3 regions of the Planococcus maritimus genome follow, and region 2 is predicted to be linked to each of the others. Evidence: predicted binding sites of a transcription regulator. Region 2 holds the regulator's gene; each other region holds the start of a gene.
What was found. Region 2 encodes Rex, which represses fermentation and respiration genes when NADH is low (regulators of the CRP and FNR family bind a similar motif). Its sites were predicted from a motif close to TTGTGAAATATTTCACAA; they were not measured.
Positions count from the first base shown of each region.

Region 1: BBI11_RS15545 (cytochrome C oxidase subunit II) is a predicted target of Rex. The motif match lies at 1,486-1,503, and genes of this name have one in related genera.
Region 3: BBI11_RS12965 (AtpZ/AtpI family protein) is a predicted target of Rex. The motif match lies at 2,035-2,052, and genes of this name have one in related genera.

Region 1 is NZ_CP016538.2:3,139,939-3,143,217, reverse strand. Features, by position in the region: gene BBI11_RS15550 (Crp/Fnr family transcriptional regulator) at 1-438, shown strand, start outside; gene BBI11_RS15545 (cytochrome C oxidase subunit II) at 1,525-1,686, shown strand; gene BBI11_RS15540 (cytochrome c oxidase subunit II) at 1,704-2,171, shown strand; gene BBI11_RS15535 (b(o/a)3-type cytochrome-c oxidase subunit 1) at 2,173-3,279, shown strand, end outside.
Region 2 is NZ_CP016538.2:545,186-548,464, forward strand. Features, by position in the region: gene BBI11_RS02900 (ABC-F family ATP-binding cassette domain-containing protein) at 1-1,485, opposite strand, end outside; gene BBI11_RS02905 (redox-sensing transcriptional repressor Rex) at 1,616-2,248, shown strand; gene BBI11_RS02910 (twin-arginine translocase TatA/TatE family subunit) at 2,339-2,542, shown strand; gene tatC (twin-arginine translocase subunit TatC) at 2,563-3,279, shown strand, end outside.
Region 3 is NZ_CP016538.2:2,606,666-2,609,944, forward strand. Features, by position in the region: gene atpF (F0F1 ATP synthase subunit B) at 1-8, opposite strand, end outside; gene atpE (F0F1 ATP synthase subunit C) at 274-486, opposite strand; gene atpB (F0F1 ATP synthase subunit A) at 545-1,255, opposite strand; gene BBI11_RS12960 (ATP synthase subunit I) at 1,284-1,655, opposite strand; gene BBI11_RS12965 (AtpZ/AtpI family protein) at 1,659-1,880, opposite strand; gene wecB (non-hydrolyzing UDP-N-acetylglucosamine 2-epimerase) at 2,505-3,279, opposite strand, start outside.

The DNA.
Region 1 (3,279 bases), 690 kb from region 2:
GACGCCCGTGCGCTGACTCATACCTACTGTTTGAAAATTCCTGTCGAAGAACTAGAGTGGTCGCTTGAAAAAGACCCTGCGCTTGCGATGGCATTTATGAAGTGGATGGGCATTGATCAGCAGAAAACCCAGACGCGCTTCCGGGATTTGATGCTTCATGGCAAAAAAGGAGCTTTGTATTCGACCTTAATTCGCCTCGGCAACAGCTACGGTCTAGAAGCAGACGGAGGCTTGTTGATCGACATCTCGCTGACGAACCAGGAGTTGGCAAACTTCTGTGGCATGAGCCGCGAAATGGTCAACCGGATGCTTAGTGACCTGCGCAAACAAGGAACCGTCGGCATGAAGAACGGTAAAATTATCCTGTACAACATTCCCAAACTGAAATTCGACATCGATTGTGAAGAATGCCCGATCTACCTCTGCAAAATCGACTAATTGCAAAGTCTGCCGTAACGGCAGGCTTTTTGTGTGCTCTGGTAATTTCAGTTTCTACTCCTTCAGAGTGTGGTGCAAGGGGGTTGTTTAGCTGAATCGATAAGAGCAATGAAAGAAAAAGCTTCCGCTTTTCGACTTCGTTGCAGGGGGCTGCTTGGGGCTCACAGGATGCGAGTCATGCAGCTGATGCGACAGGACGTCGCGCTTTCAGCTGCCCGTATATGGGACGGGTGTTGAGCCAATGAGCTGCAAAGATCGCAGCTCATTTGTCTCGCCAGCCCGCGCGGTCCCTCAGGCGTCATCCCCTTCCACTCCGTCTTTATATTTAGATTGAAAGATAATTTCTTCAATCCACTCATTATTAGATGTGAAAATGCGTCATATTTTATAGTTTAAGTCGTTTTAATCGCAGGAAACGTGGTAGTTAATTCTTAGAAGTAAGCCCATGTGTACCAGATACTTTACCCGGGAAGCGATTCCCCCGCTAGCCGGCAACTGAATAAAGACGCAGATCTGATTAAACACATCAGTCTCAATGAAATCTCTCAGCCGCCGAGCGTAAAGAGGTGAGCCGATACAGTAAGACAAGTGTTCTTCTTGGCTTACAGTGAGAGGCCAACCCAAAGCCCGGCGGCGACTCCTAATATGAAGCTTCAACAGAACAAGGAAACAATGCCACTCGCAAACCCTCGTTATCCTCAAACACGTCTAATCCAGGAAGCGATTCCCACGCTAGCCGGCAATTGCATATTGAAGCAGATCTGATTAAACACATCAGTCTCAATGAAATCTCTCAGCCGCCGAGCGTAAAGGGGTGAGCCGACACAGTAAGACAAGTGTTCTTCTTGGCTTACAGTGAGAGGCCAACCCAAAGCCCGGCGGCGACTACCAACATGAAACTTCAATAGAACAGGGAAACAACACCACACACAAACCCCAGCTATCTCCGCCATTCATTCCAACAAATAGCAACTTCCAAAAGCCTGCCGACTCGCAGGCTTTCTTTTTTTGGCAAAAATATGAACAGCTTAAAATAAAACTAGCTAGATGTGATTTATGTCACAGCTAAACCGAAACTTAGGTCCTATGCTAAAGGAAACAGCAAAAAGCAAAGAGGTGGAGAAAGTGGATAAGAAGCAATCGGATCATGAGGTCAACTTGAAGGGGACACTCATCAGCGTATTCTTCGTCGGCGTCGTTATTGTTGCCATGTGGGTTGCCGTCTATTTGATGTACGTAGCGAGATAGAAAAGGAGAGATTCATCATGCATTTCCATAAATACGAGAAAATTTGGCTCAGTTTCGGCATCGTCTCACTCATCGTCTTTTTGAGCGTCGTCGGCGTCAGTGCATTTTCGCAAAATCACACGCCGTCCGGGGGAATGGACACCATCGACCCAGAGAAAGTGAACGAAACCGCTCCATTCGATAACCCAGGCGTGACGCAATTGGACGAAGATACTTACCAAGTAGCAATCGTCGCACTGGCTTTCGGCTACAACGCACCGGACTTGCGAGTGCCGGCCGGCAAAGAAATCATTTTTAAAGTCACCAGCACAGATGTCGTGCACAGCTTTACGATCGATAACACGAAAGTCAATATGATGGTCGTTCCCGGGCGGATCACGACCAAATCTTACACATTTGAAGAACCTGGCAAGTATTTGATTCTATGCAACGAATACTGTGGCACTGGCCACCATATGATGTCTACGGAAATTGAGGTGTACTGACATGATTGCCCAACCAGAACGTAAAATCGCTTTATGGCATTTAGGTGTTGCTTATACCGCATTTTTAATCGGCACGCTCATGGGCGTCTTGCAAGTCTTTATCCGCAATGATGCTCTCCAGCTTCCTGCTTGGCTTGATTATTACCAAATTCTTACCGCGCACGGTGTCTTGCTTGCACTTATTTATACGACCTTTTTCATCTTCGCCTTCTTTATTACCGGTATGAGCAAAAGCCTCGGCAGCTTCGGCCCGAAAGTCCGCCTGTTCTCATGGATTGGCTTGTGGGTAACGCTTCTCGGGACAATTATGGCTACAGTGCTGATCATCGCTGGGGAAGCTTCAGTTCTTTATACCTTTTATGCCCCGCTGAAAGCGAACGGTTTTTATTATGTTGGCTTGGCACTCGTCATCGTTGGCACATGGATTTCGAGTTTTGCTTTGGTCGGCCACTATATGGTGTGGCGCCGCAACCATAAAGGGCAACTGAGCCCCTTGTTTGCCTTTATGACGGTTACGACCATCATTTTGTGGATCATCGCCTGTCTCGGAGTGGTGGCGACCGTATTGTTTCAATACATCCCATGGGCATTCGGTTGGACGGATACGATCAATGTGGAATTGAGCCGTTCGCTGTTCTGGTATTTCGGCCACCCGCTTGTGTATTTCTGGCTGCTTCCGGCGTACATTGCCTGGTATACGATCGTGCCGAAACTGCTTGGCGTGAAAGTGTTTAGTGATTCCTTGGCGCGTCTTGCGTTCGTCTTGTTCATCTTATTCTCGATTCCGGTTGGGTTTCATCACCAATTGACAGAACCGGGCATCTCGAACTTCTGGAAGTTCTTGCAGGTTGTCTTGACGTTCATGGTCATCGTGCCGTCGCTCATGACCGCATTCTCGATGTTTGCGACTTTTGAAATTTCAGGGCGCCAAAAAGGCGGCACCGGTTTGTTCGGCTGGTTCAAGAAATTGCCATGGCGGGATGTCCGTTTCACCTCGATTTTCATCGCCATGGCGTTCTTCATTCCTGGCGGCGCTGGCGGGATTATCAATGCCAGTTTCCAATTGAATGAAGTCGTCCATAATACCTTATGGATTGTCGGGCATTTC
Region 2 (3,279 bases):
GCCGGGATAGTCGATCAAGGCGTTCTCGAGCACTTCTTTGCTGTCGAGGTCCAAATGGTTGGTCGGCTCATCCAGCAACAGTACATTGGCTTTTTGCATCATCAACTTGGCGAGTGCCACGCGGGCCTTTTCGCCGCCGGATAAAGTCGATACCGGCTTTAGCACATCGTCTCCAGTGAAGAGGAAACGACCGAGAATGCCGCGAATGTCTTTTTCGTTCACGTGAGGGTAATCGTCCCATAATTCGTTGAGAACGAGTTTATTGCCCTTTAAGTTGGCTTGTTCCTGGTCGTAATAGCCAAATTGGATGCCGGTGCCGTAATGGATCTCGCCTGCGAGTGCCGGCAATTCTTTCATAATGGTTTTAAGCAGTGTCGATTTGCCGACACCGTTCGGTCCGACGAGCGCCAAGCTTTCAGTACGGTAGAGTTTCAACGCGACGTTGTTCGACACGGCTTGATTGTGGTAGCCGACCGATAAGGACTGAATGTTCAACACGTCGTTGCCGCTTTGCTTTAGGATATCAAAGCCAAAACGGGCCGATTTTTCGTCGCCTTCAGGAGCTTCCATCCAATCGGTTTTCTCAAGCACACGCCGCCTGCTTTGCGCCATTTTGGTCGTGGAGGCGCGAACTAGATTGCGGGCCACATAATCTTCGAGTTTGGCTTTTTCGCCTTGCTCTTTTTCGTAATGTTTGCGGTCAAGTTCGTATTGCTTCGCTTTTTCGCTCAAATAGCGGCTGTAGTTGCCGGTATATTTCCGAACCTTCTTGCGCGACACTTCGTAGACGAGCGTGACGACTTGGTCCAGGAAATAACGGTCATGCGATACGATGAGCAAGGCACCCGGATAATTTTTCAAATAGTTTTCAAGCCAGCTCAAGGTTTCGATGTCCAAGTGGTTGGTCGGCTCATCGAGAATCAATAGCTGAGGCTTGGCAAGCAGAAGCTTCGCCAGCATGAGGCGGGTTTTCTGGCCGCCTGATAGGGAAGTGATTTTCTTTTCGTAGTCTTCCGGATAAAACTTCATGCCGTGCAACACCGCGCGTGTGTCAGCTTCAAACTGATAGCCACCGGCGTCTTTGAAATTGGTTTGCAACAAGTCGTATTCCTGCATGACTTTGGCGTTGCGTTCTGCGTCGTTGTAGATGTCCGGGTCAGCCATATCGGCTTCGAGTTTGCGCAGCTGAGCTTCTTGCTCACGAAAATGGACAAAGATCTTCATCATTTCCTGCCACACAGTGGCATCAGAATTCAAGTCGGTTTGTTGTTCCAAATAGCCGATTGTCAGATCTTTCGGCATGATTAAGTCGCCGCTGTCATAGGACATTTCCCCAGCGATGATTTTTAGCAATGTGGATTTCCCGGCACCGTTGCGGCCAACAAGTGCGACCCGGTCGCGGTGCTGGACTTCGAGTTTGGCGCCTGAGATGATTTCCTCGGCACCGAATGATTTATGGATTTGATTGACTTGCAATACGATCATTAAGGTCACCTCTATTCCTCTTAAGTGTAGCTGATGGGACTGCGCTTCGCAATCGGGCAAGCCTTTACATATCAAGGTCCGTCATGTAAGATTGATACGATTTGACAACAGTTCAGAAGGAAGCGATCCCATGCTTGACGAATCCCACAAAATCCCGCAAGCAACAACGAAGCGGCTGCCCTTGTATTACCGATTTCTCCAGAATTTCGCCAATGCCGGACAGAAACGCATCTCCTCTCAGGAGTTGAGCGAAGCGATGAAAATCGATTCCGCGACCATTCGCCGCGACTTTTCCCATCTCGGTGCGCTCGGCAAAAAAGGTTACGGTTATGAGGTCCAAGAGCTTTTAGCGTTTTTCCGTAAGACGCTAGACCAGGACGAAGCGACCAATGTCGCCTTGATCGGTGTCGGAAGCCTCGGCAGCGCGTTTTTAAAATACAATTTCCACCGCAATCACAACACGAAAATCATCCTGGCCTTTGATACGAATAGTCCGCCAGAAGGCAAAACCATTAGTGGCATCGATACGTACCATCCGGATTTGATTGAAGAAAAGATCAAGCAATATGGTGTGGAAGTGGTTATCTTGACGGTGCCGTCGCGTTCGGCACAGGAAGTGACCGACCGACTCGCTGAGACTGACATTAAAGGCATTTTGAACTTCACGCCGGTGCGCATTTCCGTGCCGGAACATATCCGCGTGCAGACGATCGATTTATCGGTCGAGCTGCAGACCTTGATCTACCAAATCAAGCATGATTAACATAAAACCTTCACATTTGAACGGCCATTGCAAATAGCCAAAAGGCCTTGTTTCATGTACACTAGAAGCATACTACAGGAGGTGTCTGATATGGCTCCAGGTCCACTAAGTTTGATCATCATCGGGATTGTCGCCTTGCTGATTTTCGGCCCGAAAAAATTGCCGGAACTAGGTAAAGCATTCGGTTCTTCCTTGCGCGAATTCAAAAACGCTACAAAAGGATTGGCTGATGACGATGACGATGACAAACCAGCAAAGAAAAACGATCTAGATAAGAAAGACGAGCACAAGTAACACGATAGGATGTTTGTCCGATGAACCAACAAAATGAAATGACAGTAGTTGAACATATAGGTGAACTCAGAAAACGGCTGACCTTAATAGTCGTTTTCTTTCTGTTGGCGCTCATTGTGGGATTTTTTCTCGCGGAGCCACTGATTCGTTATTTGCAGTTCAGTGAAGAAGCCCGAAACCTGACTTTGAATGCGTTCAAGATTACCGATCCAATTAAGATTTATATGCAAGTCATGATGATTTTGGCTTTGATCATCACGTCTCCCCTGATCATGTACCAATTCTGGGCATTCATCAGTCCGGGGTTATCGGACCGGGAACGGAAAGTGACGCTTGGGTATATCCCGTTTTCTGTGTCGCTGTTCATCGGCGGCATCGCTTTCTCGTATTTGGTGCTGTTCCCGTATGTTATTGGGTTCATGCTCAATATATCGGAGAGCCTGGATATCCAGGAAACGATCGGGATCAATGAATATTTCCAGTTTTTGTTCCAGATTACCTTGCCGTTCGGCTTTATCTTCCAGCTGCCGGTATTGATGCTATTTTTGACACGACTCGGCATTTTGACGCCGATGTTGATGACAAAATACCGGAAATACGCGTATTTGGTGCTGGTCACGATTGCTGCGTTTATTACGCCGCCGGATATTATTTCTCATATGATCGTGACCTTGCCGCTGATTTTATTGTATGAATTCAGTGTGGTCATTGCGCGCATCGGTTACCGCAAGTTCCTG
Region 3 (3,279 bases), 1.2 Mb from region 2:
AAAAACACGATTGTTTCACTCCCTTCAAGAGCCTAAAATACTTTTCTTCTATTATATAAATCGTTAGATGTGCTGTCGAAATCCAAAATGCATCATACAAGCATAAATGGCGAAAAACATGCCGGAGCATTCTCGCCATTTAGCTTTTTACTCATAAATTGCTGTGCCTAGCTCTTCGGGACATAAGTCAACCCAGCTATGCGGCAAAGTACGCCTCTTCGCTGGTTCGCCTTATGCCTGTCAGAGCTGAACAGGCACTTTCGCTTTTCTTTATTAACGGTTCATTACGATGAACGCGATAACTACGGCGATGATCGGCAATGCCTCTACCAAAGCTACACCGATAAACATTGTTGTTTGAAGAACGCCGCGTGCTTCTGGCTGGCGAGCGATACCTTCAACTGTTTTTGAAACGATAAGTCCGTTACCGATACCTGCACCTAGTGCTGCTAGTCCTACTGCAATTGCTGCTGCTAATAAACCCATTTTAAAATGTCCTCCTCAGGATGATTGTTTTTTTGTTTTGCCCGAAGGCAGTTTATACTCAATGGTCTTCGCTGACTTTATGCGATAAATAAACCATCGTTAACATAACGAAAATAAACGCTTGGATAGCCCCGATAAAGATCGAGAATCCTTGCCATGCCATCATCGGCAAGATTGCACCGACAAATCCGAAGATACTTGCTGAAGCAAGACCTGCCAACAATGTAAGCAAAATCTCACCAGCGTAGATGTTACCGTAAAGACGCAGACCGAGTGTCAGCGTATTTGCAAATTCCTCAATGATTTTAAGCGGGAACAAGAACGGCATCGGTTTCAGGAAATCTGAACTGTAGCCTTTCAAGCCTTTCAGCTTAATACCATAATAATGGCTCAAGATGATGATTGTTGCAGCCAATGTCATTGTCACCACTGGATCCGCTGTTGGTGATTTCCACCAAAGGTCTCCGTTGACGACGACAGCAAATGGGAGCCCGAGCATGTTCGATACAAAGATGAACATAATCAGCGTAATTCCAAGAACATGGAATCGTCCACCATCCCGCCAGTCCATATTGCTTTTAATGATTCCTTTAACAAAGTCCATGACCCATTCCATGAAGTTCTGCATGCCAGTCGGCTTCAGCTTCAAGTTACGGGTAGCAAAGAATGCGATAAGGAACACAATAAGAGCGGCTACAAGTAGCATCATAACGTTCGAAAGGTTGAACCAAATTCCGAACACCTCGAGCATTGGAGCGCCGTGATCCACGATAAATTCACCTCTCTTTCCACTTTCTTTAATGGTGTTTCATGTGATAAACGATCCGCTCCACTAAAAGGAGACCATATGGGATCATCAACCCGATTACCGCACTGACCAAGTGTATGTGCTCAGCGAACAATATTGCAATCGCCACAACTGCTACACCTGATGCAAACCGTAATGCCGTTCCAAGAGAACGGACTTTTGAGCCTTCTTCTACCGCCCGGTCGAATTTTTCCATTCTCCGAACCAAGATCCACATATTATAAATGCCGAACAGAGATCCGACGATTAGGCCAGCGAATACTTCTGGATAAGGAGTGACCCCCCACCCTAAAACGAACGCTGCGAGAATGAAATACATCAGCCTCTTCAATCTTTTGTAGATCTCTTGAAGTCCATCCATTGTTCACATGTCTCCTGATTCGAATTTTCGGACGGTCTGAAGCATCGCCCATACCCCAGCACTCAGGCCGGTAAATAGGCAGATGATCAAAAAGAGCGGGGCGGTTCCGAATTGCTCATCAAGCCACATCCCTGTAAAGACCCCGATTAGTACGGACCCGACAAGTTGTGAGAGAATGACGGAATAAATCGCCATTGCTTGTAAGGGACTTTTTTTCGGGTGCATGATAAACCCCTCGAAATTCATAATGATTTGATATTCACGCCCATAAAAGAGCAGTCGCATCTGGCTTTCAATAGCACATCCATTATGTATGAAAACCCTCTCATGCAGACCCTTTGTAAGCATACAATAGGGGCAAAATCATGTCAATTGCATGTAGTGAAAAACTTCACAAGCGATATCCCACCGACATATGATTGACAAATTTGTTACAAGAAAAGCGGAGGCAGCCATTTAGACCCGACAAGCACAAGACGATTTGCTGACGCGGCGCCTTTTGCCGCATAAGCAAAGTGGCTTGTGACCTCGAGGGTCTGGCTGCTGGAGCTAGACACCAAGAAAAGCGAGAGCGCCTGATGGCGGAAGCTAAGCTAAGTGCGCGACGTCCTGTCGCAACGCTTAGCTGACCCACATCCTGTGGCCCTCCGACAGGCATAAGACGGATCAGCAATGCGGCGCCCTTTGCCGCAATGCTGGAACGGCTTATGACCCGAGGAGCTAGGCGCTCGAGCTAGACACAAAGAAAAGCGGAGGCAGCCGAAAGCAGAAGCTAAGCTAAGAACGCGACGTCCTGTCGCAATGCTTAGCTGACTCACATCCTGTGAGCCCTCCGACTCCCTCTACTCCCTACAACTCGCCGAAATACTTATGCAATGCTTCGACGATCCGCTGGGATGCTTTTCCGTCGCCGTATGGGTTCGATGCTTGCGACATCGCTTCATAGGCGGATGCATCTGTCAGCAATTCCTTGCCTAGGCGGTAGATTGTTTCTTCGTCCGTACCGGCAAGTTTCAAAGTGCCTGCATCGATGCCTTCTGGACGTTCCGTTGTATCACGCAACACCAAGACCGGCTTCCCAAGAGACGGCGCTTCTTCTTGCACTCCGCCCGAATCAGTCAGGATGAAATAAGACTGGGCTGCGAAGTTATGGAAATCCAAGACTTCGAGCGGTTCGATCAAGTGGATGCGCGGGTCGCGCCCGAGCACTTCGTCCGCGACTTCGCGGACAGCCGGATTCATGTGAACTGGGTACACGACTTGAATGTCATCATGCTCTTCAGTCAAGCGCTTGATGGCACGGAACATATTGCGCATCGGCTCGCCAAGATTTTCACGGCGATGGGCAGTTAACAAGATCATGCGGTCATCACCGATTTGATCGAGCACTGGGTGATGGTAATTGTCACGGACTGTCGTCTGCAAAGCATCGATAGCCGTATTGCCTGTAATATAGATGGTTTCTTCTTTTTTGTTCTCGTCACGTAAATTTTGCGCGGACTTTTCAGTTGGCGCAAAATGGATGTCCGCCATGACGCCTGTCAATTGACGATTCATCTCTTCCGGGAAAGGAGAGTACTTATTGTGGGTCCGGAGCCCAGCTTCTACATGCCCAATCGAGATT